DNA from 2 places in the Neobacillus sp. B24 genome. Region 2 is predicted to be linked to the other one. Evidence: riboswitches for the same ligand, from Rfam matches in the RefSeq annotation. Region 2 holds a riboswitch; the other holds the start of a gene.

Region 1 (15,928 bases), 550 kb from region 2:
AATATTTATTGTTCGTGTTTTGAGGAAAATTTCCACTTGAAACATGCTTTAATATACGTTATTATAGTCAAAAGACAAACAATAAGGGGTTGTACATAAGTGTTTGGTATCAAGGCGAAAAAGATTATGCTGCTTGGCTCTGGTGAGCTGGGAAAAGAGACCATCATTGAGGCTCAGCGTTTAGGGCTTGAGAGCATTGCCATAGACCGTTACGAAAACGCGCCGGCGATGCAGGTGGCCCACCGTTCCTATGTGGTGGACATGCTTGATGGTGGTGAGCTTCGAAGAGTAATTGAGCAAGAGCAACCAGATTTAATTGTTCCTGAAATCGAGGCAATTGCAACTGAGACATTATTTGACCTTGAAAAAGAAGGGTTCCATATCGTTCCAACAGCGAAAGCGGTCAACCTGACGATGGACAGGGAAGGCATTCGTCGATTGGCAAGTGAAGAACTCGGGCTTCCGACAGCGAAATATGCTTTTGCCAACTCTTTAGAAGAGTTAAGGAATGCAGTCCAAGAAATCGGAACACCCTGCGTGATTAAACCCATCATGAGCTCTTCGGGAAAAGGGCAAACCGTCTGCCGTTCGAATGAGGATGTTGAATGGTCCTGGAATGAGGCCATTTCAGGGGGGAGAGCGAAAAAAACGAGAGTGATAGTGGAAGAATTTATCCAATTTGATTCTGAAATAACTCTCTTGACTGTCCGTTCCGCTTCTGGAACTACATACTGTGCCCCGATTGGGCATGTGCAAAAGGATGGAGACTATATTGAATCCTGGCAGCCACATGACATGTCGGCGGAACAAATTATGGAAGCGCAGGATATCGCAAAAAAAATTACCGATGCTCTTGGGGGTTACGGGGTATTTGGGGTTGAATTATTTCTTTCGTCAAAAGGGGTGTATTTCAGTGAAGTTTCCCCACGTCCACACGACACTGGGATGGTGACTATGGTCACTCAAGATCTCTCTGAGTTTGCCTTGCATGTGAGAGCCATTTTGGGATATCCGATTCCAGAGGTTGGGTTATTGAGAGCTGGTGCAAGTCATACGATTAAAGCAATGAAAGAGAGTAACAGTTACCAGATTTCCGGAATTGCTGATAGTTTATTGATCCCACATACACAGGTAAGAGTGTTTGGAAAACCGGAGACCAAAGTGGGACGACGAATGGGGGTAATTCTGTGCAACGGAGAAACGGTACAAGAGGCTAGACAACAAGCAGAATTAGCTGCATCAAAAATAACGATTAAATATGACTAATCACTATGCGACTTTTCATGGGTATTGCCGAGCTCGACCATGGCACTAAGTCTTATAGAGTTAGAGTTTTAGAAGTCTGGAATGCAGTTCGAAGAAAATTAACTAAAATTCAAAATCACAACAAGATGGAAAAGGGGATGGAAGGATGAAAACAAAAAATCGTTGGCTCATCGCACTAGCAGCAGTTGGTATACATATTTCGATTGGTTCGGTTTACGCCTGGAGTGTATTCACCAAACCGCTGCAACAACAGATGGGCTGGGACTTAAAGCAGGTTTCTTTTACGTTTAGCTTGGCTATTCTATTTTTAGGTTTATCTGCTGCCTTTTTAGGGCACTTTGTCGAGAAGTTTGGTCCAAGAGCAGCGGGAACTCTAAGTGCTGTGTTTTTTGGAGCAGGAATTGCCGGGGCAGGTTTGGCCATTCAGTTAGAGTCGTTACTATTACTCTACTTATCTTATGGAATGATTGCTGGTATCGGGTTAGGGGTTGGCTATATCACACCTGTTTCAACGCTGGTAAAGTGGTTTCCTGACAGGAGAGGTTTGGCAACCGGACTGGCCATCATGGGTTTCGGATTTGCAGCATTAATCAGCAGTCCGATTATGAATACTTTAATTGAAACATATGGCATCTCCAATACTTTCTATCTTCTAGGGGCAGCTTACTTTGTGATTATTTTTTGTTCTGCTCAGTATCTTGCTCCTCCGAAAGAGGGCTGGGTACCGAAAGGCATGGAAGAAGGGGCAACAAACTCAGGTGGGTTGAAAATCAAAAAGGACCTGCAGCAGTTAACGGCCAATGAGGCAGTTAGGACAAGACAGTTCTGGGCTTTATGGGTCATGCTGTTCATCAATATTACTTGTGGCATTGCGATTCTTTCCGTTGCATCACCGATGGCTCAAGAGCTGGTCGGAATGTCAGCGGCTGGAGCAGCCACAATGGTTGGCATCATGGGGCTATTTAACGGATCAGGAAGGATTGTTTGGGCGACGATCTCTGATTATATCGGCAGACCAAACGTGTACACCCTGTTTTTTGCTTTTCAAATCGTTGCCTTTTTTATGCTTCCAAATATGACAGTTGGCATTCTCTTTTCGATTATTGTGTATTTGATCATGACTTGTTATGGAGGGGGCTTTTCCTCGATACCAGCCTATATCGGTGATTTGTTTGGAACAAAGCAGCTTGGGGCGATTCATGGTTACATTTTGACTGCTTGGGCTGCAGCGGGGCTGGCAGGACCCATCTTTGTTTCCTGGGTCAGAGAAACGACCGGGAGCTATCAGGGGACATTAGTTATTTTTTCAGGAATATTTATTGTAGCTCTAGCCGTGTCACTTCTCATCCGTCTCGATATTAGGAAATTAAGAAAAATGAGTGAAAATTCAGTTGTGAACAACGCTAGGAATATTTAAAAACCAACAAAATATAACTTTATAGGTACTCACAAGCTAAAACACACTGTAATTCACGATAAAATTTTATAGGGTTCACTTAAAGGGTGCACGAAGACAAATTGACACACGAAATGGCATACGAATTGACGTATGCCATTTTTGTTGTCCTACCAAGGGTTTAGAGGGTGTTTCAAGAAGAATTAACAGGGTAATAAATAAGTTAAATAGCAAGGGACAATACTTATTGTACAACGAAAAATTAATGGCAAATTAAATGCCGCCAATAGAGCGTCTTGGCTACCGAAATGGTGAAAATCCAGTGAGTTCGGTCGCCAAAAGAGGGTCTTGGCTACCGAAATAGTGAATACCCAGTGAGTTCGGTCGCCAAAAGAGGGTCTTGGCTACCGAAATGGTGAAAATCCAGTGAGTTCGGTCGCCAAAAGAGGGTCTTGGCTACCGAAATAGTGAATACCAAGTGAGTTCGGTCGCCAATAAGGGTTGTTGGCTACCGAAATGGTGAAAATCCAGTGAGTTCGGTCGCCAAAAGAGGGTCTTGGCTACCGAAATAGTGAATACCCAGGAGTTCGGTCGCCAATAAGGGTTCTTGGCTACCGAAATGGTGAAAATCCAGTGAGTCGGTCGCCAAATATATGGATTATCGAGATGGTGATGGCTTAGTAGGTGAATAAATGGGTTTAAAAATCGTATTGCCACAAAACGCGGAAATCATACGCTATACAAATTCCGACATAAAGAAAGCAGATTCTTCCTAGAGATTGTTTTGATTGTCGGGATTATGATGGATACCTTGTTGCTATAAGTTTTTTTCTCTGCGTATTTTATTGAGTAATGTCCGACAGCCAGCTGATACAAGACGATAGGTTTCATCAAAATCATCTGTAAAAAATGGATCGGGGATATCCCTCCTGTATCTGGTCAGGTCGAGCAACCTAGTGATTTTTGGATGATTTGGCTTTCGAGTTATCCTGTAAATATTTTTTATGTTGCTTTCGTCCATACCGATAATATAGTCGAATTTCCAAAAGTCTTCTTTCTTTAATCGGCGTCCAACAAGCCCTTCAGAAGAGATATTGTATTTCTTCAGAATTTCAAGAGTTCCTTCGTGCGGAGGGAAGCCGATTTGCCATGAACTAGTTGCAGCGGAATCAACTGCGATTTTGTTTATTAATTTTTCTTTCTTTACTAAGTGGCGAAATATAGCTTCAGCCATCGGTGAACGGCAAATATTCCCTAAGCATACAAATAAAACATTGATCATGTACTTACCGCCTTTTAAATTATTTTTTTTCAATTTGTTAGACTCGAGCGGTGATAAGAAATTAACATACAATGCTTCGAGCAAATCAGTGCAATAAGCTCCAACTGCCAGGTAAAGTGCTCCTTTCACGCGTAATCACAGTATGTATAAAACAGAAAGATGGAACGGCGATAGTGCTAATTTTAAATTCTTTTCTAAGGTTGTAAGCAGAGCCAATTTATTGCTCATTTTATTATTACGGTTTAGAATGAATGTTGAAAGATTAAGAGAATAATTGTTCTACTAGGGGAGCCTGTGATGCAGGCTGAGAAAAAAGCTGATAACTTTTTGACCCTTTGAACCTGATCTGGATTATGCCAGCGTAGGGAAGTAGTTTAGCTCACTAATAAACTAGGCCCTTTTTGGTCTAGTTTTTTTTATTGAGTGATTATTTCTAATCTTCAGCAAAGAAAATGGAGGGAAATATTATGGAATTGAGTAAACAAACCGTTTTGGTCACAGGAGCAAGCAGGGGGTTAGGAGCTGCATTGGCAACCGCTTTTGCAAATGAGGGGGCCAATGTCATTGTTAACTTTTTAAAAAGTAAGGAAAAGGCAGAAGAACTGGTCAAACGGATAGGTAAAAATGCCGTTGCCCTACAAGCGGATGTTAGAGACAAGGAACAAGTAAATGAAATGGTGGCGAAAGCAAAAGAATACTTTCATACGCCAATCACCACCATTGTAAATAATGCTTTAATAGATTTTCAGTTTAATCCAGTTACTCAAAAAAATGTGTTTCAACTAGAGTGGGAGAAGTTCAACACACAATTTGAGGGAAGTATAAAAGGTGCTTTAAATACGGTTCAAGCCTGTGTAGCAGACATGAAGGAACAAGGGTATGGCCGCATTATCAACATTGGAACGAATTTGGTTCAAAATCCGGTAGTTGCCTATCATGAGTATACGACTGGAAAAGCTGCTTTACTTGGATTTACACGGAATCTGGCTAAAGAATTGGGGCAGTATGGTATTACGGTGAATATGATTTCTGGCGGATTGTTAAAGCAAACCGATGCAAGCAGTGTTACGACTAAAGAGGTGTTTGACATCATAGAATCCATCACCCCTTTACATAAGGTAACGACTCCAGAAGAATTGGCTGACACAGCCTTGTTCTTTGCCTCACCATGGGCAAGAGCTGTTACTGGTCAGAACCTGGTTGTAGATGGAGGTTTGGTAATGGATTAAGTATGCATCTATTTCGGCCCAAAAGCCGACCACCCTTAAAGGGAACGCTGGACCGGACATGTTGCTGCATGTTCGGTCTACTTTATTTATGAAATTACTAATTATATAATACCCTATTAATAGAGATATCATCCACAATAAGTATATATCTTATTTTTAATTTGTTAATCTGTGTGTTTTACATGTGAAAAGTAGTCCCCATGTTTGATTAACCCTGCATGAGATTATTTAAGAATGTGGGGGAAATTAGAGAGTTAATTACTTTGAACATGAATCAGAGGGACAGTTTTTTAATAACCGGGTAATTTTGATTAGTATTTGGGTAGATATCGATAAACCAACAAACACTTTGGCATTCTTAGAAGTATAAATCACGAATCCAAAATATAAAGGGATTAATCAACGGCTGAGAGATGGAGGAAGGTCTAAACTTTCATCAATATATGATGCATAAGATTTACATAAACGCGAGTATCCGCATTATACATCAGTAGATCGGAAAGAAGAGTAATTTTGTTAATGGAGTGGCCCAACCTTGGGTTGCTATATTTTATTTCAGTCCTCGATAAAAGCACGAATTATTTTCATATCAATTTATTTGCGAGTTTATTTAAAATATTGTATAAATACCTCTAATTATTTTGATAAAATGAATATTACTATAGAGGGGTCTTTTGTATTTCAGTTAAAGCTACAAACGTTTCTGGATTAAGCGGGAAAGTGTTTGTTACCCCGAAAATTCCAGAAAAGAAGCTGAATAACGCCATATTATCTGCAATTGCAAATGACGTTGACCAGGATAATATGTTGCGGTCGCCGATACTTCTTTATTTGGCAATGTGTAAAAAAGGTTGTGTTTTCCTCGGAGATTTGAATATTTTTGACTAATTAAAGCTATAGTGAGTCATACTTTTGAATAACTCTAAGAACAATTCGAACATGAATATTCAGAATATGCAGAATGTTCCCTTGATTATAAATTTCGTTTTATATATTATTATTATTATAGCCAATAACTTCTTCTTTAATAGAGTAATGATGTTGCGTCTGAGATACCCCTATTTTTGTCACTTTTAAAATTTATTCAAGAGTAAAATTGTTATTGCGGTTTGTCACTTTAGTTTTTTGGGTTATCTTTTAAATGCGACACAATAAAATAAACAATAATTATAGAAAAAGGAGCGCGTGAAGTGTCTACTAAAATACTAGTAATTACTTATAAGCTTCTTTCAGATTTGGTATACGAAGTATTAGAAATTCTCAACCTGCCAATTGAAGTAAAAGTGCTTGAAGTAGATTATAGACAAATAGATGTTAATTTGGGTAATTTATCAGAATTTGATTTAATTATCACAAGTGGGGCTCATCTGGAGATTATTAAGAAAGAATTTAGAGAATTATTATATATGGCACCGATTTATCCTTTGCAATTCTCTGAGGCCGACCTAATTAAAGCCCTTGCGCGAGCGAAAACGTTTGGGAACAAAATCATTTTAATGTACTACAGTCAGAAGGAATATAATCTTGAGAGCTATGCTGATTTATTTAATATCGAAATATTAAGAGTGCCTTTTTCAGATTTTAAAGATCTTGAGCCAATTTTAATAAAATATAGGCAGGATGGCTTTAATACCGTAATTGGAACAAGCGGGGTTTGTGAAGCTGCGAATAATCTTAACTTAAATAGTGTATTAATATATTCCATGGATTCTCTTAAAATGGAATTAATGAAAGCATACCAACTCGCATCTACCCGTAAAAAAATGATGGAATACGAAAAAATAAATAAAATCTTTTTTGAACATTCAAATGATGCTGTATTTCACCTTGATTCAAAATTTAACATAATCAAAATTAATAAGTTTGGTATTAAATTCCTTGGAAGAACATCAAAAGAGGACGTTGTTGGAAGAAGGATTGATACCATTATTGATATTCCCATGGATATCAATAGCCAAAGGAAAGTAGAAACGTTTTCAGCTAATCAAAACCTCGAATGTATCACCATTCCATTGTTTTTACATGAAGAAATCAATGGCTATATTACTCTCATCAAAAATAGTAAAACGAATCTAAATCCCAAAAATAATAAAACATTTACCTCAAAATATAACTTTAATGACATTATCGTTCATTCCAGTATTATGAAAAAAGTGATTGTAAAATCCCAGCAGTATGCCCAATCGAGTGCACCCATTTTTATACTCGGGGAATCGGGAACAGGCAAAGAATTATTGGCTCATAGTATTCATCAGTGTAGTTCGTTGAAAGATGCATCCTTTTTACCTGTGAATTGTGCTGCAATTCCTAAAGATATTCTTGAAAGTGAGCTTTTTGGATACGAAGAAGGTGCTTTTACAGGTGCACGAAAGGGAGGAAAGCCTGGTTATTTTGAATTAGCAAATGGCGGTACCATTTTTTTAGATGAAATCGGTGATATGCCAATCGAGACTCAAACAAAACTATTAAGAGTTCTTCAGGAAAAAGAAATCATAAGATTAGGTGGTAAAGATGTTATTCGTTTAGATGTCAGAATCATAACAGCAACCAATAAGATACTACCTGATTTAATTAAACAAAACCTTTTTCGAGAGGATTTATATTACCGTATCAATGTCCTTCAGTTAACTGTACCACCGCTTAGAGACCGTAAAGAGGACATTGTCCCTTTATTCAGGCATTTACTATTAAAGTATGGATTGACCCAGGAACAAATTGAAGTAATCCTAACCATTGGAAAAAAACATGTAACTTCGTACAGTTGGCCAGGGAATATTAGGGAATTGGAAAATTTTGCACAAAGAATCTCTGTTGTAAGTTCCAATATAACCACTGCAACATTTGATTTGGCAAAGTATTTTGAGGATGAATTTCTAGAATATTTTTGCAAGGTACACCAAAAAACTATAAATGGAGCAAAAGAGTTAGGTAGTGATAAAGTAATTACAGACGTCTTGAGAGAAAAGGAAAAAATGGAGCTCATCAATACTTTAATGGCAACGAATGGGAGTAAGTCAGAAACAGCAAAAAAACTTGGAATTTCACGTACAACCTTGTGGAGAAAGATGAATTATTTTGGCATTATTTAAAAATTGGAAACGGACTCATTAAAAAGGGTAACCATTACCCTTTTTTTTGTCTTTTATGGAGAATCAATAAACAGTGTTGCAACATGTTTCAGTTTGTTTAGCGGTACATGTAACAATTTGAAACAGTATTATTGGATATTTATAATTTTACAAATTCAAAAGAACTATATTCATGGTATTTATGGACTGGTAACAACTTGGCACGGAACTTGCATTATTAAAGAATGTAAAATAATAAAAAAAGGTGGTGAAATCAAAGTTAAATAGATAACCTAGTTTTCTATTTAACTAATACTTATTAAATCGACAAGTATGCTATTTTGAAGGGAGATCGGTGAAATGAAAAAAATTAGAGGTAGAAGATGCCAGCTTTCGACGCCGGCTAGTAACATACGGATGATTCAAAAAGCTGTAAAATCAGAAGCGGATTTTGTATTTTTAGACTTAGAAGACAGTGTGGCACCGACTGAAAAGGAATCTGCAAGGTTAAACATCATAGAAGCTTTGAATACCTATGAGTGGGGAAATAAGACTAGAGCAGTTAGAATCAACAGTGTTGATACTAGGTGGGCCTATAAAGATATTATTGAAATCGTCCAGGAAGCTGGACAAAATCTTGATGTTATAATCGTTCCGAAGGTTTTTTCAGCGAAAGATGTCCAATTTGTAGATACCTTACTAACACAACTGGAAATGGAATTAAAACTTAATGAGAAAATTGGGATTGAATGTCTAATAGAAACGGCTGAAGCCGTAGAAAATATTTCAGAAATTGTCAAATCGACAGATCGATTGGAAGCTGTCATATTTGGACCCGGAGATTATTCAGCATCCATTGGCATCCCTCATGATACGAAATCAATGTCTTCAGGAAATACCTATCCAGGTCATCGATGGCATTTCGTCCTAAATCGAATACTAGTAGCGGCCAGAGCTGCCGGCTTACAAGTGATTGATGGGCCGTTCCCTTCGTATAAGGATTTGGAAGGTTATCGTCAAGAGGCGATATGGGATTTACAACTTGGTATTGATGGTAAGTGGGCAATTCATCCAAGTCAGATCAGTATATGCAATGAGGTTTTTACACCTAGTGAGCAAATAGTAAATAACGCAAAAATGGTAATCGAAAAATACGAAAAGGCAAAGCAGGAGGGACTTGGTGCTATTTCAATCGATGGAGAAATGATTGATGAAGCAACTGTAAAAATTGCCCAACGCATTTTATCAAGAGCTGGCATCCATATATGTACCACTTAATCTTTTCTGCTTTCAAATAGGTAACTGAAAGGGAGGATGTCATTGTTAATAGGAACATTTGTAAGCGTTTTAATCACTCTGTTAGTGATTGGAGTTCAGATTGGAATTGCCTTGGGCATTACTGGAATTGTCCTTATGTTTATTCAAGGTAATATTCCTTTCGATATCATAAGTCAGAATATTATGAAAAGTATCACTAACTATGCCTTTACTGCGATCCCTTTCTTCATTTTAGCAGGAAATTTGATTATGCACGGTCCAGTACTGACATCCATCGTGAACTTCGCAAGCAAATTATTTAAAAGAGTAACGGGCGGCTTGGGTATCGCCACAATGGCCGTCAGTACGTTCTTTGGTGCAATTTCGGGGTCCAGTGTGGCGTCTGCTGCAGCTTTAGGAGGAAGTACAACAAAGGCCCTTGAATCAAAATATCCAAAAAGATTTGTTGCCGGAATGGTAGCATCCGGAGGTACAATTGGTTTAATGATTCCGCCGAGTCTTAGTTTCATAGTTATCGGTGGTATTGTTGGCCTACCAATTTTAGATTTATTTAAAGCAGGACTATTTGTAGGAATTTTGGAAGGCGTTATGTTGATGGTAACGATCTACCTTTTATGTAAAATTAAAAAATGGGATATTGCCGGGCAAGCAGAAAAAGAAACTCCTAAGGAATATTTTAGAAGTTTAGGGAAGCATGCTTGGGAAAGCTGGGCCATTCTCTTGATGCCAGTCCTTATCTTAGGCGGAATTTTCCTTGGTATCTTTACACCAACAGAAATTGCGGCCGTCTCGGCTATCTATGCTTTGATAATTGTAACATGGGTCTACCGTGTCGTCACAGGGAAACAATTATTGGAAATCATTCAGAATACAATTTATCAATCAGGGATGATTTATTTAATCATCATAGGCGGAAACCTGGTTGCATTCATGGTTACACGTCTTGGTTTTTCGCAGTTATTAGTAGATGCATTTACTGGTATGAATTTATCTGCCTGGCAATTTTTACTGATTGTTAATCTTTTATTGCTATTCTTAGGATGCTTTTTGGATGGGACCTCTGTAATTCTATTAACAGCACCATTATTATTCCCTTTAGCCGAACATTTTGGAATTAATCCCATTCATTTTGCCGTAATTGTAACTGCAAATATTGAAATTGGTACATTGACGCCTCCGGTAGGATTGAATTTATTTGTCATGAGTGGTGTATCCAAAATTCCTTTATTAGAAGTAGCAAAGGGAACTCTTCCATTTTATGTAACAATGATTCTTTTCTTACTGATCGTTACTTACTTCCCTGAATTGAGCTTAATATTTGAAAAATAGCTCTATTATTGGATTTTTAAATTTTAGACTAAAAAAAATTTATTGGAGGTGGTTTATTTGCCAACCATATCAGAACAAATTGTCAGGAAGTCGGTGGAAACCAATTATCAGGCATTGCCTGAAGATGTTGTGGAAGTCGTTAAATCCCATTTGCTTGATTGTATTGGAATTGCGCTCGCCTCAAATAAAACGGATTATGGCGATAGTATTCATAAAACTTCGCTCCGGCTGGGGATGGGAACTGGCGCAACAATCATTGGATTTGGAGATAATGTTCCTACTTATATTGCCGCATTAGCAAATGGTACCTTAATCCATGGGCTGGATTTTGATGATACTCATATTGCCGGGATCATCCATGCCAGTGCCCCTATTGCTGCTGCTGCATTGGCGATAGGAGAAAATGAAAATGCTAAGGGAAAGATAGTCATTGCTGCCATGGCAAATGGATTGGAATTGATTACCCGACTAGGTGTTTTGGTAGACGGAAAATTACATGACAGGGGATTTCATCCTACCTCGGTACTTGGAACCTCCGGTGCCAGTCTGACAGCAGGATTAATCTTGAATCTTGATGAGAAACAAATCGTCAATGCATTAGGATTATGCGGCAGCATGTCTTCCGGTATATTGGAGCTTAGCGGTTCATGGCTAAAAAGGATGCATCCAGGCTGGGCTGCACACTCCGGAATCATTGCTGCTGAAATGGCAAGAGATGGGTTTAAAGGGCCAGCGCTAGTATTTGAGAGTACAAAGGGTCTTCTTGCTTCCCATTTAAGTGAGGTACCTAAAAAATTATCTAAGATTGTCGAGCATTGGAATGTTTCATGGGAGACTAAAAACATTGCATTGAAACGCTATCCATGCTGCCATTTCACTCACGCCTTTATTGATTGTGCAGAGGAACTGAAAAAAACACACAACTTTAATTACAAAGAAATACAAAGAATTGATTGCAAAATCGGTGAACGAATGGTTCCAATTATCTTTGAGCCTAGGGAAGTAAAAATCCAACCTAGGATTATCTACGATGCCTTATTCAGCATCCCTTATGTGGTAGCCTCAATGCTTGTTAAAGGAAAGGTAGATGTAAGTACATTCTACGATGAAACATTTGATGATCCAGATGTTCTTGAAGTAGCTAGCAGGGTGTATTGGGAAAATGATCCAAATTCAACCTATCCTGCCCATTTTCCGGGAGAAGTTACCATTCATTTAAAAAATGGCCAGATTCTTAACCATCGCGTTGATATCCTTAAGGGTGAGCCGGAGAATCCTTTAACGCAGGAAGAGATAGAAACAAAATTTTTCAACAATGCAACAAGAGTCATTTCATACAGCAGAGCCAAGGAGGTCTGTGATGTAGTCAATCATTTGGAGAATTTCTCAATCAAGGATTTAATGAATTTATTAAAGATTTAAATTAGTGATATTAATACAGATAATTGAACTGAAAAAATTTCTCTTGGAGGTAATTATGGAAGTAATACGGATTAATAGAGGAATGTTATATGAAGACTTTGTGGTTGGTGAAGAGATTAAGCATCATTGGGGTAGGACCATGATAAAGGAAGATAGTATTCTATTTAGTAATCTGACAATGAATTATAATCCGATATATTTTAATGAAGAATATGCAAAATCATTGGGTTATGAAGAAATTGTTATTAATCCATTATTGGTGTATAACACGGTTCTTGGTTTAACCGTGGAGGATTTAAGTGAAGCTGGAGGACCCTATTTGGGTGTCGACAATGTGCAATTTTTTAAAGATGTTCATTCCGGTGATACGCTGTATGCAAAATCTGTAACGGTTTCCAAACGGGAGAGTAAATCAAGACCAGGTTGGGGAATCGTGGAATGGGAAACGACTGGTTTTAACCAAAATGGTGAAAAAATCGTAAAATATTCCCGAAGAAATCTATCAAAAATGAGAAATAGTTAACTGAGAACCATTTAAAATATTATATTATCAATTTCAATAATTAAGGAGGATTCAAAATGAGTGCTTATTTAACAGAGGAACATTTAGAATTACAAAGGATTGCAAGGAAATTTTCAGAACAGGAAGTTGAACCAATAGCCGATAAGTTGGATCAAGCAGGGGAAGAAATTCCGTTAGATTTAATTAAGAAAATGGCGGATTTGGGATTTTTAGGAATAACAATTCCTGAGGAATACGGTGGAGCAGGGCTTGATGCAACGGCGCTCTGTGTTGTAACGGAAGAATTGAGTAAAGGATGGCTTTCTGTCGGAAGCTTACCTGCACGAAATGTCATTACCGGAATGGAACTTCTTAAATATGGTACAAAAGATCAAATTGAACGCTATATGAGCAAAATTGCCACGGGTGAATTTTTAACGGCTTCTAGCGGTACAGAACCTACAGCCGGATCTGACGCCAAGAATTTGAAAACGGTTGCAAAAAAAGCAGGAAATAAATATGTCTTAAACGGAACCAAAATGTGGACTACACATGCTGACCAGGCCAATTTGTTATTTGTATATGCCCTGACAGATCCTGATGCACAACCAAAGCACAGGGGCATCAGCTGTTTCATGGTTGAAAAAGAACCTGGATCGAAGTTTTCCCCTCCTCAGTTGACAGGCTCTCGATTAGATACTGTTGGGTACAGGGGAATGCATAGCTATATGTTGTACTTTGACGATTTGGAAGTTCCAGAAGAAAATCTTTTGGGAGGAGAACCTGGAAAAGGTTTCTACCAGTTAATGGCCGGGTATGAAATTGCAAGAATTCAATTTGCCTTCCGTTGTATTGGTTTGGCCAAGGCAGCATACGAAAAGGCATTGGCTTATTCCCAGCAGCGGGAACAATTTGGGCAGAAAATTTCGAATTTCCAGGCTATGAGATTCAGATTAGCTGAAATGGCAACTGAAATTGAAGCTGCCAGACAATTAGGCTTTTATGCTGCTGACTTATATAACAAGGGTAAGCGTTGCGACCTAGAGGCAGGAATGGCCAAATTGTATGCGAGTGAAATGGCTATGAGAGTGACATGGGGGTCTTTGCAAATGCATGGTGGAAACGGATATTCAATGGATAACCCTACACAGCGTTATTGGAGGGACTCAGGTCTATTGACGATTGGGGAAGGAACAAGTGAGATTCAAAAAGAGGTAATTGCCCGCAGACTTCTACAGGAATAGAAACAATCTTATATTCAATAAATCACCTCTTATATAGGAGCTGGTAAAATGACGATTACAAATACAAATAATTATTTTGAGGATCTAAAGATAGGGACGAAATATATACATGTCCGAGGCAGAACCATTTCAGAGATGGATAATCATACAGTTACCTTAATGACCATGAATACTGCACAAGGCCATTTTAATAAAGAATATATAAAAGTGATGATGGGTGGTGCATTTCAAGAGCGGTTAGTGATGGGAGGCTTGACCATGTCTATTATCATCGGATTAACATCAGAGGATATTAGTGAAAATGCCATCAGGGATTTGGGATACACTCGAATTAGAAATACAAATCCAGTTTTCCATGGCGATACGTTAACAGCTGAGACTGAAATCATTTCAAAGCAGGATTCTTCAGAACGCCCTGATGCAGGAATCATCACCACCTTTACAAAGGGATATAATCAAGAGGGAAAACAAGTTTGGGAGGGAGAACGGACCCTATTAGTTAAAAAGAAACACTACTGGATAGAAAAAGATGCATCTTTATTGAAATAAGGCCAATAAAAAATCATTCCATTAGGAGAGGATTATTATGGGGGTTAATAAAGACTTGAAAAAAATAATTGCACTATCTTTTCTCTTATCCATATTTTTGTTGGCAGCTTGCGGAGACAAGACCAATTCAACAGAATCCTCAGACGATGGCAAAGGCAATCAGAAGCCGATTCAAGTTATTATGACCCATGAAAACACAACAACCCATTGGAAACATGAATATATGCAGAAGTTCGCTGACTTATTGAAAGAGAAAAGTAACGGAAAATTAGAACCTTTGATCTATCCAGCAGGTCAGTTATATACCGATAAAGATGCGATTGCCGCATTGGGAACGGGTTCCGTACACATTACCTGGCCTGTGACAGTTAATGTTGAACAGCTTAATGAGGCCTACGGACTTTTAGCATTGCCATTTGCGATTCCTGACGAAGTAATGTTAGGAGAGCCAGAGTATAAAAAAGAAATGAATGATTTATTAACAAGTATGTTAGAGGATAAAAATATTAAAAATCTTGGTCTTTTAAGGACATCAGAAGCTTTATTCATCTCGAAGGATATACGGATGAAATCTCTTGAGGATCTAGAGAATTTGAAGGTTCGTGTAACCGGTGGCCAGGCAACACTTGACATTCTGGATAAGTTGAAAATTACTGCAATTGGAATGCCTTCATCTGAAATGACAACAGCCTTATCGCAAGGAACAATCGATGCGATTTTTACATCCCCTGATGGATGGGCTTCCATTGTGGCAGATGCAGCAAAATACGGAGCAATTATTCCGAAATTTTATGTTGCCACCTATACGATGGTTGCAGATAATAAATGGTTTGACGGCTTACCAAAAGATTTGCAAAATATCATTGTCGATGCGGCGAATGAAGTGAGTAAGGAACAGTGGCAGTATGGTATCGACATGGATGCAGAAGCACTTGAAAAAGTAAAAGCATATGGAACAATGGATACCTTCTCTGAAGCAGAGCTGGATAAGATCGCTGAAAGAGTCAAACCAACCATTGAAAGATTTAAAGAAAAGTTCCCTGAAGAGTTTAATACTTTTATAGAAATTCAGCAAAAATATGGTGTAGATTGGCCAAGAAAATAATCCGAAAAAACTTATAATCTATATCGATATTAACCGCGTATACTGTTTCGGTATACGCTGGTTTATATCTTATAAATGAGGAGGAAAATATGAAGGGTCTAGAGGGGATAAAAGTAATCGATTTAACACAAGGGGTATCTGGTCCTTTTTGTACAAGATTATTAAGTCAAATGGGTGCTCGATGTATTAAGGTTGAAAGGCCAGGTGTTGGCGATTTAATCAGGCACTGGGATGATATTGTCCAGGGAATGTGTTCCG
Region 2 (15,928 bases):
TCAGGATAGCTTTTTGTAAAACGAAGCTTGTAACCCTCCAGCACACCTACTCCAATCACTTTTTGAAAATAATGGTCAACGGCGGCAAGCTTAAACCGGGCATCATCCAAACAGCTGCCATATGCATAATACATCACATTGCCCTGCAGTTTTTCAAACTGGTAAACCCGCCAATCACCATATGGAATCGGGGTCTTGAGCATGCTTTGATTATGAGCTGCAATGGTGTAAACAAAAGCTTCGGTTTTGCCGCAATCATAATAAATAATTTGCTTCTTCCTGTCGTATAGATTATCCGCAGCCCCTTCCCTGCAGCCTTCCAACTCGTCCAACAAGCGCAGCTGTTCATCCGAAACTAGGTATATTTCTCCGAACACATTTCCATTTTCCGAGTCTTTCAAGGCAGGATAACCGAGTCCAGTGTCGTACATTTCACCATTTGTCCATGCCTGCTCGGCCACAAGTTCCGCACCCAGCAGCAACCGGTGATTATGTTCATTCCGTCTTAATGTTCCGTATACAAATACATAATTTTTAATCATTTTAATATCCCTCCCTCATATAACCATCATACCAAACTTCTGATGACACCCCTGTTATTAAAACTGAAAAATTATATCTGCGAAAAAATAGGATATATCTGCGAAAATTCAATTATATCTGCGAAAAATCAAATATATCCGCGAATCGCCAACCACAATAATTTTTCCTGCAAAAAAATCGAACCAACAATCCCGCCTGGTTCGATTTACATCATTACACCTTATTAGGGATTGTTCTTCCCAAATAAAGGTCGCCATTTTTCACCTTAAACTCGTATAAATCCAAAGGTTTCAGCGGTGGAGTCCCTTTTACATTCTTCCCGCTCTTTTGGTACAACCCCCCGTGACACTGGCAGAAGAATTTATTGGCATGGTCCCCTTCATCATACCAGCTTACGGTACAGCCGAGGTGCTTGCATACTGGCGACAGGGCGACAATCTTGTCATTCTTGTCCTTATAAATCCAAGCCGTGTAAGGAAAGTCATCTTCATACCAGCCATCAATCTGATGGACCTTATAGACAAACTTTTTGGGTGTGGTCGTTAGTTTGTCCACACGGGTTACAGCCACCATATCGTCCTCTGATTTTGCCTGGAGCACCGGGTCAATGGCGAAGCGCAGCATCGGCATTAGTGTGCCTGCAGCCATAAACCCGCCTACCCCAGTCAGGGTATACGTTAAAAATTGCCTTCTTGTCACATTTTTCTTCTCCAATTGAAGCACTCCAATCTACTAATCTATAAAGATATGTATTTCCATAATATAGAAATAGACGAATACACTCCGAAAATTGTTTCAAAATGGTACAATAAAAAAGCTATTATTCTTTTTAGATTGAAGGTTACATGTATGGTCAAACGATTTCTCATAACACTTATTGCCTCCCTCATCGGAGGTCTAATTTTTCAAACAATCGGTACACCCATCCCATGGCTGCTTGGTCCAATGACCGCCGTTTTCATCTGTTCAAGATTCGTAAAAACCGCCCTTTATTGGCCAACCTGGATTAGGGATGCAGGGTTAATTATCGTCGGCTACTCCATTGGCCTTTCTTTTACAAAAGCGGCCTTTTTTCAAATTGCAGCAGGACTGCCGATGATGCTGTTGATGACCGTTACCCTGATTTTATTTTGCGCCGGAATTGCTATTATCGTATCTAAGTTAACGGGCGTGGACTATCCGACGGTGCTAACCGGGAGTATTCCGGGAGGTCTTTCGCAAATGATTACATTTGCAGAGGAAATGAAAGGGATTGATATCACTACGGTGACGTTCCTACAAGTGGCCAGGTTGATGATGATTATTTTTTTCGTTCCGTTTCTGATATTTGGGCCGTTTTTTCATAATGCTGCCACTACTCAAGAGGTTCCGGTTCTTTCCGGCCAGGCTTTGCATACAACCATACCAAATTTCCTGTTATTTGCCGTACTTTGCGTGGCTGCGGCCTTCCTTGCCAAAAAAATCAAATCACCAACACCCTATTTACTTGGACCCATCTTGATTACGGCTATCCTGACAATTGGTGGTGTACATGGCCCAAGCTTGCACCCATCAATTTTAGATCTTTCGCAATTTATGATTGGCAGTCATATCGGGCTATTATTAAAACCTGAAAAATTGCAGCATAAGGCCAGGATCATAACCCTTGCCTTGATTAGCGGATTAACGATGATAGCAGGCTCCTTAGGCTTATGCTATTTTCTTGTGTTTTACGAACAAATCACGCCCTCGACCAGCTTCTTAAGCGTGGCTCCAGGCGGCATGGACCAAATGGCGATCATGGCCCATGAGATTAATGCAGATTTATCGATGGTTACCGGCTACCAGCTTTTTCGGCTGTTTTTCATTTATTTTGCGGTTCCGCCTTTTCTGAGATGGTTTTTTATCATCCGAAAAAGACAAAAAGCGTAGAACCTTTACTGGTTTTACGCTTTTTTTAAAGTTAATTCACCATCGGCGTTTCATTGGTCTGGCGCCATTCTCTTACAAAAAGGGAGAATTTGCTCATATCCATCAGATTAATCAGCATTTGGTATTTCATCGAATATTTCATGACCAAGTAGCCGATTAACGAGAAATCCTGGTCCTCTCCTCCTGCCAAATCGATCGCAAATAAAAAGTTCATAAGCGCCGATAACCATTCAGACATTTTCATCAGCGGTTCCTTGTCTGATTTGGCGATTCCCCTGTATCTCACCTGTGTGAAACTGCCCGCGGCAAAGGTTTGGAAATGATCATTTAAGCGTGTGGACTCATTTCCGTAAACATTTAGTTTAACCTCATTTTTTTTACCAAAAGTTTCGAGAGAGGAAATTAGCGGAGCAAATACCGGTGTTTTCGCCAGGGAGGCAGCTTTTTTGGATGGCAGGTTATTATTAAGTACTAATGTACTTACCAATTCATCGAAATTAATCACTCGTTCTGAAAAAAGGTGAGCAAACATGGACTTCTCATTTAACAGTTTTTGCCGGAAAGACCTAAACAACACCTTTAATTTTTGCTTGTCAGGACTCTTCATAAGTCGAAGAAACTCGTCTATCTCTTCTGGGCATTTTTTCACCAGCATGTCAGCAAAATGGATAATGTTTTTTTCATTAATGGCCAGGTTCAGTTTATGTAGCACTGGTGTTTTAATACAGTCATTCAGCATTGAGCCCAATTTGGCGGAAGCAACAAATTGTTGATCATTGATGGAGGTAATTGGAATACAACCCATCTCGAGCATTTGAATAATGAATTGCTTGAGCAGCTTTCTTCCTTTTCGATTTTGCAGTAGATTATCTTCATTAAGCTCCTGAACTGAATTACCAAGTGAGTTTCGAAGGATGCCAGTCAACGAGTGTGGTACAATCCAGCCGCATACCACATGCAAGCCATCATTAACTTCCTTCAAACTCTGTACCTGATGTTCATTTACGTAAACATTGCATTTTCCCATAGTCCATCCACAACCTTTCATATATTTTGAAAAAATAATTTAAGGTTGCTTCCACTAAAAACAGTATTTCACTGTTTATTTTACCCAACCACAATTTGACCCTATAAGTGACAATAGTTGGTATTTTATGAGTGCTTAAATAACTATTTTGCTTTTTATCAGTATGATGAAGGCAGGAAATGGTTTCATGAAAATAATGTCTAATTTTGATAGAAAATAACGATGGACTATTTTTAAAAGCCTGTTATAATGCAATATAGAATTACATCACACATTATAAAGGTGGGCACTATGGGGAACACTTGTAGGTATGTTGTCAATGCTCTTGGTAAGGGTGGGGAAACATATTATACACAATGCAAAGACAAACATGAATTACGAAAATGGATCAGCGATAACCAAGAAAAGCTTATTATGAATGAATTGATCATTACTGATAAAAATCAAAATCCATTATTAAAATTGCTAGGTTTGAAAAAGCTTTTTTAATTGAAAATGAAGACGCCAGATTAATAGAATGGCGTCTTTCTTAGTTTCATAGGTTGTTATTCTAAATAAAATAATTGGTTGATCCAATCTGGAATGGTATTTTTTATCGTAAAGTTTTCGTTCACGTACTCATGGCAGGATTTCGCGATTTCTTTCAATTGTTTTCGATTTTGAGTGATTTCATTTATTTTTGTAATATATTCAATTGGATGATTGCTTTCCATAATAAACTCGTGTGCGGACGGATGCGTCACAGCTTTAACGTATCCTATGTTGCTTGAGAGAACGGGAACCCCACAAGCATACGCTTCAAGCGCGGTGGCAGGTCCGCCTTCATTATTGCCAGTGATAAGAAGCAAATCAAGGGAGTTATAAAAATCTGGCATCTTCTCCGGGGAAACGTACGATTTCATGGTTGCCTCTTTAAAAGCAATATTTGGCATGTGATGTTTGCAAATTTCGACAATCGGCAAATACGCCGTATAATAATTTTTGCACATTTTTTCGGTGTCTCCGACCCAGCCAATGACAAAGTCATCGGGATTGTTTTCAACGTCCATCGGTTTGAATTGATCACTATCCACGAATTGCTTTATATATTTTACGTTCGTGCTTGGCGAAATGTTTTTAATTAATTGGGCAAGGTTAGGATTAATGGCTCCAATCGATTTTATTTTGCTGACATAGTCTTTTATAAAATCATAATCATAAATCGGATCATCCATCCACTCACGGTACGATTGTTGATTTTTCATAAAATAATAATAGGAAACCGCTGCCGAACTATCCACTCTCACCCCGTTAGACATCAAAATTCGGGCAATCCCTAAGCATAGTGTTGATATTACATCATAGTTCTCATTAAAGTAATCAGCGCCGTATTGTTGTAGCTGCTGAAAAAATTCTTCCTGCGACATAATCTCCAATTCGGGGTAATGCTGCTTAATTATTCGGGCATGTTTCCCCAAGACCCACCAGTCCACATCGTACACCAATAAATCCTTTTTCATATTCTTAGCCCTTTCCTCCACCATATCCTCATCTTACATACATATGAAATCCAGCGAAAATTGGAACATGTATTAAAAATGCGGGCTCCAAAAAAGAAGACGCCATTCGCGCGAATAGCGTCCTCTTGTCCAGTGTCCACCTGAGACGGACAAAATCGGTGTTTTGTCCACGGATGGTGACTGACACCTCCCTTACCCCCCTACCCTACTTCTTTCATCTCCACAGTGACGAATTTTTTCTGTTGGATGTAGATGAGTCTTAGGGTTAGGGCGATGCCTGCTGCGAGCAGGCCGATGGTAAGGCCGATCCAGTAGCCTCTTGCGCCTAGTTCTGTGAAGTGGGCCAGTAAGTATCCAGCTGGCAGGCAGATGAGCCAGTAGGCGACCAAGGTCATGATAAAGGCAAGGTTAACGTCTTTGTAGCCCCTCAGAGCCGACTGGGCGGTTGCCTGTATGGCGTCTGAGATTTGGAAAAATAGCGCAAAGATTAAGAAGTTTGCCGTCAGACTAATGACAGCATCTTCATTGGAATAAAATCCGGCAACCTCATAGCGGAAAAAGACCACCAATAGTCCAGTCACAATTGCACTTATTACAGCAAGAGCGATGCCAAGCCAGCTATAGGCGCGCGCATCTTTATAACGGCGGGCTCCAACCTCATAGCCAACCAATACCGTCTGGGCCATTGATATACTGATTGGAATCATGTATAAAAACGAGACGATATTTAACGCCGATTGATAAGCAGCGACTGTTGTTACGTTAAATTTGCTGATCAGGATGGTCACGCAGGCAAACATACTCGTTTCAAAGAAAGAAGACAACCCCATCGGCACACCAATTTTAAGGATCTCCTTGCATTTTTGCCAAGATATTTTCGTGGGATTGGCAAATACCGGAAAAGCCGAGAATGGTGCCTGTGTTTTAACAATAAAAATGGTCATGGTTAAAATGACCCAATAAGTGATGGAGGTTGCGTATCCCGCACCAGCACCGCCAAGCTCCGGCACCCCCCACTTTCCAAAGATAAACACATAGTTTAACAGGAAATTCACCGGAAGTGACGAAATCATGATTACCATAACCACACGGGTCCGCCCGAGTGCGTAAATAAATGAACGCAATACATTAAATAAAAACAACGGCAAAATTCCAAAGCTAAGGCCAGTGAGATAGCCAAAAGCGGTCTCTTGAACTTTTGCAGGCAGGTTCATTTTATCCAGTATCGGTTCCAATAAAAAGAATCCAGAAATGATGATGAGCACTGTTATAATGACTGAGAGAAATACCCCATGCTTAACAATCGAGGACACTTCATCACTTTTCTTTTCCCCGAAGTATTGGGCACAAATCGGTGACACAGCCAGTAGTATTCCTCCAAAGCCTATAAAAATCGGACTCCAAATCGAGGAGCCAATTGCAACCCCGGCCAGAGCAGAGGAATTAAATTTCCCTGACATAATCGTGTTGAAAAATACCATTGAAAACATGCCAAGCTGTGTAATAAGGATGGGAATCAACAAAACTAAGATTTGCTTTGTTTTTTCCTTTAGGGTAAAAGTTTGATTCATAATTGCATGCTCCTCTAAAATTTAACAACTCCAAATCAATATTATATCTTAAACCACCTCTTTTTGGTGCAACAAATAAAAAAAGCAGGATCAACTCCCGCTTTTCTTTATGAACAGACCTGTTCATTTTATTAAGATCCTCAACCTGGTCTCGGTGTGAACGTTCCATGTCCATGGTGATAGCCATGTCCCGGATAGTAGCCGCCGTGGCCGTGGTGATAGCCGTGCCCCGGATAATAGCTGCCGTGACCGTGGTGGTAACCATGTCCCGGATATTGGCCGCCATGCCCATGATGATAATCGTGACCAGGATTATGGCCGCCATGGCCGTGGTGATAATCATATCCTGGATAATGGCCGTCGCCCAAGCCCATTCCTGGGTTGCCCATACTCGGTAAACCCATGCCACCCATACCTGGGTAGCCCATCGTTGGTGACCCCATACCTGGAAGCCCTGTTGGCATTCCCATCATCGGACCACCACCCATGCCTGGGTAGCCCATGGCTGGAGACCCCATACCTGGAAGCCCTGTTGGCATTCCCATCATCGGACCGCCGCCCATGCCAAATGTCCCTTGTTGGTTCATATCTCTTCTCCTCCTCAAATTTAGTACAAAATAGTGTATGTGTTAATTGGCAATTCGGGATAGGTATTTGCCCAATATCATGAACCTAGAGGAAAAGAGGAGCTGATTATCCTTTACAATACAGTGATTTCCATCACCTCCAGACTGTTGACCATTTTTTTATAATAATGATAAAGGGGATGTGGAGATGGAAAAACAATTATCAGACTTATCATGTTTTGCGGAATATCATCACAGGCAAGTCGTCCTGAATTATTACCGAGATGAAGATTTCCTGTGGAAACGTGATGGCTTTCACTTTGAATATGTTCAATTTGCTGAAGGAAAGCTGGTTTTATTAGTGAAAGGCGGATACATAACGTCTGTAGATTTAGGAGATTTTGAGAGTGTTGTACTCAATACTGATTTTCCTAATTATTATATATGCCGGAAGGGCTCAGACCGGTTGGAGATTTATTTTCCATAAGCATGAAAAAATGGGACTCCTACGAGCCCCATTTACTTTTTAACGATTTTTGAAGGATTATTGATTTTGTATAATACTGGTTCCTCGATGACGAATTCGTCTGGTGCATCCTTCCCCTTCCCCAGTTTCTTCGCCGCGACTTTTCCATCGAATTCCATTTCGTCTCCCGGCGCAAGTTCAAACTTTTTCAAGGTTTTGCTGTGGCTGCACCAGGCAAGACCCAATTGGAGCGGCTGCTCCTGAACAATTTGGACATTCTCCAGAACCACGACTTCATCATTTTCTTCATTAAAAGGGTTGTACGTTAGCGCAAACTGCTTGACTGTGGCGGTAAAATGAACCTTATCTGCCGGCAGCACCAGCTTAGGCGCTTTTTCTTTCTTCGGCTTCGTTTCTTTAGGTTTCGTCACCTTTGGTGATGCTGGTTCAGGTTTAACTGTTTTTAACGGTTTCGGTTCTACAGCTGCTGTTTCCCCTTTATCTTCCTTGACGTCAGAATCCTCATCTGCCCCTTTTTCCTCCAGCGGCACCAAGCTTTCCTTGCCAAAGCTTGCTGATTGCATTTCCTTTAAATAGGCTGGGTGGATTAAACTAACTTTGCCATCTTCAAATTCAATCACCAAGGTATTGTATTCACCGGTTATTCCGTAACTTTCATAGCCTTTAATGGTTACAAGGGACTGAAAGCTGCGATCCTTATACCAGAACTCCTTTTTGGCAATTGGGAGCCCCCATTCCTTTAATTTTTCTTTAAAATGGTTGTCATCCAGAAAGGTTACGTAGTCTCCTTTGGGCTGTATGTATTGGACTGCCATTTCTTCACGTCCTTCCACTTTCTTAGTGGTTTCATTATAGCACGTCTCAAAGAAAGACCCTAGAAGAGAAGTCACTAATAAAAATTCACAAAAAATATTTAGTGCACCGAATAAGTTTGGCTGTATAATAGCTTTGTATATTAAAAGAAAATGGAGAGGCCCATGCGTACTTACAATGAAAAAATCAGTATCTATCATGGAATGGTGTCAACCGTTGCCGCGAATCTTACAAGTAACTATTATCCAATTTTCGCCATAACCATCCTTGGAGCAACCAATTATCAGGTTGGCTTGATTAGCTCCCTTCCGCCATTGATTGCTTTAATTATGACCATTCCGGCGGCGATTATATTAAACCGGCTGGACCAGCAAAAGAAAACGGTAGCGATGAATGTGTTATGGGGAAGGCTTATGTTTTTGCTCCTCGCCGGGGTGGTTTTCCTGCAATCGTCATTTCAGGCTTGGACTTTCTTAATCATCGTCGCATTAATGAACATCCCTGGCACGATTTCAAATGTCGGCTGGCAAACGCTGATTAGCGGGATGATTGCCGATGAACGGAGGGGCGCTTTTTTCAGTGACCGAAACCGGCTGTTAACGATCGTTGGAATGATTACGATGCTCATTATCGGTATTGTCATGAAAAATGAGTCACACCATTCCGTAGCCTATCAAATATTGTTCGGCTTAGCGTTTGCTTTCGGACTACTCGAGGTATATTTCTTGATGAAGCATAAAGAAATAGTCGTCCCGAAAGCTGATAAAGAGCAGCGGAACGCCTCGATGGATTGGTCCATTTTTAAAGATCATGGTTATAAATGGTTCCTCATTGCGGCATTAACCTTTAACTTTACCTGGCAGATGGCGTGGGGGCTATTTAACATTTACAACGTCAAATATGCCCATGCCACGATTCTGTGGATTAGCATCTTTTCCGTGGCCAACCAATTGGTGCAGATTTTTTCTTACCCCTTATGGAAAAAGTGGGCCGACCAAAAGTCAAATACTTTAATGCTCGTATGGGTCGCATTTGGAATGGCAACAGCACCATTTCTAAACGCCTTGTCTACGAATCTTTATTATTTGACCTTCGTCAGCATGACGTCCGGCTTCTTTGTATCCGGCACCATGCTGCTGTTATTCAATTTGTTGCTGGAGCAATCACCGAAGGAAAAAAGAACCTATTGTATTACCACCTACAACGTGCTTCTGTCCTTCGTCGCCTTTGTCGCTCCGCAAATCGGCATCTGGCTGCTTGAACTAACCGGAATGATCCCCGCTCTGAACATCAGCACCGTCATGAGACTCTTAAGTGCATTCGTTTTCTTGCTTATGTACCTGAAATTCATGAAAAGAAACAATCCTTCCATGGTGTCAGGCACCAGCCGTGGACAAATATAGCTTTTTGTCCACCCCACGTGGACAATTGCCTTGATATTTTTAAACATTTGCCAGGGTTTCCCCTGGTTTTTTTCTTTTTCCATTTATCTATATTTATGGATCATTGCTCATATTTTTAATGAGGAAGAGATTGGAGGGGGAATTTCTTTTGATTAGGATTAATAACCAAACCGTCAAACCCGGAACACTGATTAAGGAGATTACGAATGCCGAACAAAAAAATATCGTTAAACAAATGGATTCCTATAAGGAAGTCTATTCATACCTAACACTAGATCAATTAAAGTTTGAACTGGAATTTAGATCCAATACGCTGCGCGCGGCAAGAGAACTGAATAAGAGCGGGATTAAATTTACCACATTTTCATACGCCTTTTGCAATAAAAAATATTGGGACCGTCTGAGTAACGGTGGTTTCCTATTAAAGCCGAATGTCAGTCCCTCTGTCGGAATACTCGATATTCTGAAAAACGGTACCCTTTATGCTACGGAGTGTTCTACGGGGATTGCGATTTCCCTTTATATTGCAACCCTGTATACTATCGGCACCAGAAGATTTGATTTGCTATTCAACCGCCTGTACTTAATGGATTGGCAATTCGACGAGGACCTGCCAGTATTAACCTTTTATCGTGACGACTTTCTCCCTGGTGATGTCCTGCATTTCAACAATCCGGACTTCAGCCCGAAAGAACCGCATTGGCGTGCCGAAAACGTCATCTACTTTGGCGGCGACCAATACTACGGCCACGGTGTCGGCATCCAAAGCGCCCAAACCATCATCGACTTCCTAAACAAAAAACGAAGAGAAAATCCGAAAATATCAGCCTACCTTATGACCATGATATCCAGACCGTATTATCTATCATTCCTGCGGTGATAAAATGCTTAACGGTGTCAGGCACCATTTGCGATATACCAATAGAAATATCACGGGACGCACTGTCCTCCCCTCGCGCACAAATGTCCTCGAGTGGTGCCTGACACCAATACAGACCTATACAAGGTAACAATGTATTAAAAGTTGATAAACAGTTCCTCGGGCTCTACATTTCTGTTGATTATTTTGGTTTGTTTGAGCCAATGGGCTACTGTTTTCCATGTTTCGGCGTCTTGGTGGCCGAAGGGATATTCGCCTGCGTCCATGAGCGGCAGCAGTATCTCTAAACTTTTCCTTTCGATTTCTTTGTCAAGTGGAGAGGATTGGTTTTCCTGCCGCAAAAGGATGTCCAAGCCTTCATTAGGATGCTCCACCACATATTGTTGCCCTTTGGTGATTGCAGTAATAAACTTCTTAAACACCTCTTTCTTGGCCGCCAGACTCTTATCATTCCCTACCATCACCAATTCATAATAATCTGGGACCCCGTATTCAGCCGGATTTATGGTTACCACCGGGTGACCTTCTTTTTCCAACAGCAGCTTCTCGTGATTGATAAAGCCGCCAATTAACGCATCCGTTTTCTTGGTTGCCAGTGCCGGAATCAAGTCCCAGCCAACATCCACCATTTTCACCTTTTGCTCGTCTCCGCCATCGGTCTCCACCATCGTTTGAATAATCGCTTCATCTAATGGAATCGATGGATATCCTACAGTTTTCCCTGCTAAATCTTTAGGAGACTGAATGGAGCTATCGCCCGGGACCATAACTTGATTCAACGGGTGACGTACCAAAGCTGCGAACGACTTGACAGGAATCCCCGCCACACGGGCAACCACTACCTGAGGCTGATAGCTGATGGCCATATCCACCTTGCCAGCTGCCACCAATTTCAAAGGATCATTCGTATCAGCTGGCATTCTAATCTCCACATCCAGTCCTTGTTCTTTAAAATACCCTTTCTCCTTGGCTGCATAAAGAAATGAGTGTACAGCATTCGGATACCAATCCAGCATGATACTTAGTTTTTGGGGTTTATCCACTTCCCCTGAAGACTTAGGCAACTCCCCTTTTCCACACCCGCTTGTAAATACAATTAGTAGACATAATACTATTATTAATCTCCATTTCATTTCAACGCACGACCTTTCATCAACTAGCGAAAATGTTTCAATAACTGTTTTTCTATCAAACTAACAACCAAGAACAATACTATTCCCATTAACGAAAGCAGGAAAATCGATGCGAATACGGCATCTGCCTGCAAATTACTCGACATCCTTCTGCTAAAATAACCCAAGCCTTCACTGGCACCAAGCCATTCGCCGATCGTCGCCCCGACAACGCAGTAGACAACAGACATTTTTAACCCTGATAGTATCGAAGGCAATGCCAAAGGCAGCTGTACTTTTTTGAAAATCATCCAACGGCCGGCACCCATTGTCATCAGCAACTCTCGATATTCAGTTCCTCCTGCCTTCAGCCCGTCATATGTATTTACGACTATTGGAAAAAAAGCAATCAGGAACGTCACCCCCACTTTACTCCAAATACTATAGCCAAACCACATGATAAAAAGAGGTGACAGCGCAATTAATGGCACTGTTTGCGAGATAACTAGAAACGGGTAAAGAACTTTCTCAAGAAAGCGGGAAAAGTACATTCCAACTCCCAATAAAAGGCCAGCCCCAAGTGAAAGACCAAACCCGAGCAAAACCTCGTTTAAGGTCGCTGGTAAATGTTCCAGCAATAGGATCCTGCTGTTTTCCACCAATGAAGTCCAAATTGCTAGTGGGCCTGGTAAAATAAAATCCGGAACCACTCCTTTTGTCGCAATCCACTGCCATAGACAGGTCATCAATAAAACTGCTAGGAAAAATAAACCGTATTCTGCACTCCATTTTTTCAAATTAACCTTCATCATAAAGCAGCCTCTCAAGTTCTTTTCTCATTTCCATAAACTCTGCCTGGTAAATAGAGTCTGTATTTCTTGGCCTTGGCAGGTTTACCGCAAACTCCTGTAATTTTCCGTCCCTAAGGATGTAAATCCGATCGCTTAACAGGATTGCCTCCTCCAGGTCATGCGTAATGAACAACACCGTATTCTGCAATTCCTCCCACATTCCCAATAGCCAGGCGTGCATGTTTCGTTTCGTCAAAGAGTCAAGGGCGCCAAACGGTTCGTCTAATAACAATAGCTCCTTTCCGGTCATGATGGTTCTTAAAAAAGCAACCCGCTGCCGCATTCCGCCAGAGAGTTCATGAGGATACGCCTGCTCAAATTGTGAAAGCCCAAAGCGGGTTAACCAATCGCGAATGACTAGGGCGGAAGCATGCTTATCTTTTTTCGAAATCCGGACAGGCAGCATGACATTATCAAAAACTGTACTCCATGGTAAAAGCAGGTCATTTTGCGGCATATATCCAGCCTTTCCCAATCTGCTCCCAGATCCAACGCCATCTATGGTGATTTCTCCCTTACAAGGCTCTTTTAAACCAGTAATCAATTTAAATAGCGTACTTTTACCAGAACCGCTTGGGCCGATAACCGAAACAAATTCTCCCTTCTTAACACTTAAGGTAAGCTGTTGAAAAATTGCCACAAGGCCTGGGTCAAATGAAAAAGTTAATTCTTTTATAGATAACATCGTGGAACCAGACAGGCCAATCGCCTCCTTGATTAAATAGATAATTGCTAGAACATTTATAGTTTACTGCTAGCAATCTGCTGATTTCCCAATAGCTCCCCACATATAGGCTTTGTGAAATCTTCGTTTAATTAGCTCTTTTTAAAAATAAAAAACCCGCTCACCAATAACAAAAGGAATGAGCAGGTAAACAAATCTCCTCCACTTCCCTCCGCTGGCCTTACCCAGATCAGGTTCAAAGGGTTCGAAGCATACGCTTCATCTCAAGCCAAGATGGCTTCCCCCAGTGTGACTTTCTATTTTAAATATTCACCTTAGCATCAGGCGAAACCACCTTCTTTCGCAAAAATACAGTTAAGATGACAAACCCGAGCAATGCCCCGGCAAAAGAACTAAAGATAAACAACGGAATAAATCCAAACAGCGTTGCTTTTTGTCCAAGAATTAGCGCTGCAATTGGATAGGAAAGGAGTGCCCCAAGAATACCTGTTCCTACTACCTCTCCGAAAAAAGCAAAATATATTTTTCTTGTTTTTGAGAATAACAGTGCCGCCAAGTAAGCCCCGACCATACTGCCCGGAAAAGCAAATAATGATCCGGTTCCCATCAGGTTCCGGAGCAGGGAAACACAAAAGGCTTGGGCTACCGCGTAATAAGGTCCCAATAGGACTGCAGACAGCACATTTAAAAAATGCTGCATCGGAAAAACTTTAGTAAATCCAATTGGAATAGCCACAAGGTTGCTGGATAATGTACCGATGGCAATCATCATCGCCGTCAGCGTCAATTTATGAGTTTTATTCACAGGTCAGTTCCCCCTTCACACTTCTGGCTAACGCTTTCGCAGCCTCTAAATGCGACTGGGCATGACTGATAGCGGTGATTACAGAAACCCCGTCCGCGCCTGCTTCCACAACAGAGGCCGCATTTTCTGCGTTAATTCCGCCAATCCCTACAATTGGAACCGTAAATCCTTCTTCACGTAATTCCTGAATCAACCTTGTCCCTTGAACTTCCTTTGCATCAAGTTTGGTTTTAGTTTGGAATACTGGACCTATTCCAAAATAATCGGCTCCATCCTTAATTGCTGTGGACGCCTCTTCCTTTGTATGTACGGAAACTCCGAGAATTTTATCACCAATTCGCTCCCTTACTTTTTCAACGGGATCATCTTCCTGACCGATGTGAACACCGTCTGCATCGAGCGCTAGCGCGAGGTCGATATCATCATTGACAATAAACGGGACACCATGTCGCCTGCATACGGTTTGCAGTTCCCTTGCCAAGCGAAATTTTTCTTCACCCTGAAGGGCATTTTCCCCTTTTTCCCGAAATTGAAAAAGCGTAATTCCGCCCTTAATGGCCTCCTCCAACACTTTACTTGGGTCCTTTAAACAATTGTTGCTTCCCATAATAAAATAAATTTTCAACGCATCCCGCAACTCTATCATGATTCCACCAACTCCATTTTTCTCTTTCGATAGGCCCAATGGTTGGTTGGCCCGTGGCCATGCCCAATCTCAATCCCATCCTCAATTGCCGCTTGAATAAACTCTTTGGCAACTTTAATAGCTTCATAGACTGAAGAACCCTTCGCCAGTTCTGCTGTAATGGCTGCAGAAAAAGTACAGCCGGTTCCGTGGGTATTTTTTGTATGTATCCGCCTGTTGGGAAAGCTATAAAACTCACGCCCATCAAACAATAAATCAACGGCTTCTGATTGATACTCCTCATGCCCGCCTTTAATCACAACATTTTTTACACCGAAATTAAAAAGACGTTTTGCTGCTTCTTGTTTATCATCAGAGGTTGCAATTTTCATTCCCGTCAGTACCTCGGCCTCTGGAATATTAGGTGTAATAACTCTAGCGAGGGGAAGGAGATCGATTTTCAACGCAATAATGGCAGCTTCTTGGAGCAGGGCTGCGCCGCCTTTAGCAATCATCACTGGGTCCACCACAACATTTTCCCATCCAAATTTCCTGAGGCCGCACGCTACCGCCTGAATAATTTCTGCATTAAACAGCATACCGGTTTTTACAGCATTAGTCCCCATATCCTCACCAATTGCCTTCATTTGCTGTTCGACCGCCTCTGCTGTTAACGGATATACACCGTGAACACCCAATGTGTTTTGTGCAGTAATGGCCGTTAGCGCCGACATTCCGAAAACCTCGAGCTCCTGAAAAGTCTTTAGGTCGGCTTGGATTCCTGCACCACCACCGCTGTCAGAACCCGCAATCGTTAAAGCTTTTTTCATAACAAACTCAACTCCCTTTTATATACTGCTTTTGTATGAATAGCTTCTAAGGAAACCAGTGACAGTTGATTTAAAAATTCAATCTGAAAACTGCCAGGGCCGCGTCCAGCTGTGATTTCCGCAGCCTTTTCCGCTGCAATCCCATAGACGGTTAATGCGGCGGCACTGGCCAACAGCAAATCCTGTTCAACCCCAGCAAACGCTCCAACAACTGATGTCAATAAACAGCCGGCTCCTGTTACTTTTGTTAACAGCGGGTGACCGTTGCCGACATGAAATGTTGTATCGCCATCGGTTATGACATCCTCTTTTCCAGTAAT

The links. Region 2 has a riboswitch for thiamine pyrophosphate ahead of ACZ43M_RS12270 (ABC transporter ATP-binding protein). Riboswitches for the same ligand answer to the same signal wherever they lie in the genome.
Region 1: another riboswitch for thiamine pyrophosphate. It lies ahead of ACZ43M_RS14920 (3-oxoacyl-ACP reductase); the one in region 2 lies ahead of ACZ43M_RS12270 (ABC transporter ATP-binding protein).

Annotation. Positions count from the first base shown of each region.
Region 1 is NZ_AP035777.1:3,024,799-3,040,726, reverse strand. It holds gene purT (formate-dependent phosphoribosylglycinamide formyltransferase) at 100-1,266, shown strand; gene ACZ43M_RS14930 (L-lactate MFS transporter) at 1,412-2,683, shown strand; gene ACZ43M_RS14925 (low molecular weight protein-tyrosine-phosphatase) at 3,480-3,944, opposite strand; TPP riboswitch at 4,219-4,329, shown strand; gene ACZ43M_RS14920 (3-oxoacyl-ACP reductase) at 4,412-5,173, shown strand; gene ACZ43M_RS14915 (sigma 54-interacting transcriptional regulator) at 6,364-8,262, shown strand; gene ACZ43M_RS14910 (HpcH/HpaI aldolase/citrate lyase family protein) at 8,602-9,519, shown strand; gene ACZ43M_RS14905 (TRAP transporter large permease) at 9,562-10,848, shown strand; gene ACZ43M_RS14900 (MmgE/PrpD family protein) at 10,906-12,270, shown strand; gene ACZ43M_RS14895 (MaoC family dehydratase) at 12,326-12,793, shown strand; gene ACZ43M_RS14890 (acyl-CoA dehydrogenase family protein) at 12,850-14,016, shown strand; gene ACZ43M_RS14885 (MaoC family dehydratase) at 14,065-14,565, shown strand; gene dctP (TRAP transporter substrate-binding protein DctP) at 14,603-15,670, shown strand; gene ACZ43M_RS14875 (CaiB/BaiF CoA transferase family protein) at 15,760-15,928, shown strand, end outside.
Region 2 is NZ_AP035777.1:2,471,941-2,487,868, reverse strand. It holds gene ACZ43M_RS12340 (gamma-glutamylcyclotransferase) at 1-542, opposite strand, end outside; gene ACZ43M_RS12335 (Rieske 2Fe-2S domain-containing protein) at 757-1,257, opposite strand; gene ACZ43M_RS12330 (AbrB family transcriptional regulator) at 1,393-2,454, shown strand; gene ACZ43M_RS12325 (hypothetical protein) at 2,486-3,481, opposite strand; gene ACZ43M_RS12320 (hypothetical protein) at 3,773-3,970, shown strand; gene ACZ43M_RS12315 (glycosyltransferase) at 4,027-4,980, opposite strand; gene ACZ43M_RS12310 (MATE family efflux transporter) at 5,181-6,551, opposite strand; gene ACZ43M_RS12305 (hypothetical protein) at 6,692-7,138, opposite strand; gene ACZ43M_RS12300 (hypothetical protein) at 7,326-7,604, shown strand; gene ACZ43M_RS12295 (hypothetical protein) at 7,637-8,419, opposite strand; gene ACZ43M_RS12290 (MFS transporter) at 8,582-9,820, shown strand; gene ACZ43M_RS12285 (protein-glutamine gamma-glutamyltransferase) at 9,969-10,700, shown strand; gene ACZ43M_RS12280 (ABC transporter substrate-binding protein) at 10,838-11,833, opposite strand; gene ACZ43M_RS12275 (ABC transporter permease) at 11,857-12,621, opposite strand; gene ACZ43M_RS12270 (ABC transporter ATP-binding protein) at 12,611-13,348, opposite strand; TPP riboswitch at 13,538-13,643, opposite strand; gene thiW (energy coupling factor transporter S component ThiW) at 13,650-14,153, opposite strand; gene thiE (thiamine phosphate synthase) at 14,146-14,799, opposite strand; gene thiD (bifunctional hydroxymethylpyrimidine kinase/phosphomethylpyrimidine kinase) at 14,796-15,608, opposite strand; gene thiM (hydroxyethylthiazole kinase) at 15,605-15,928, opposite strand, start outside.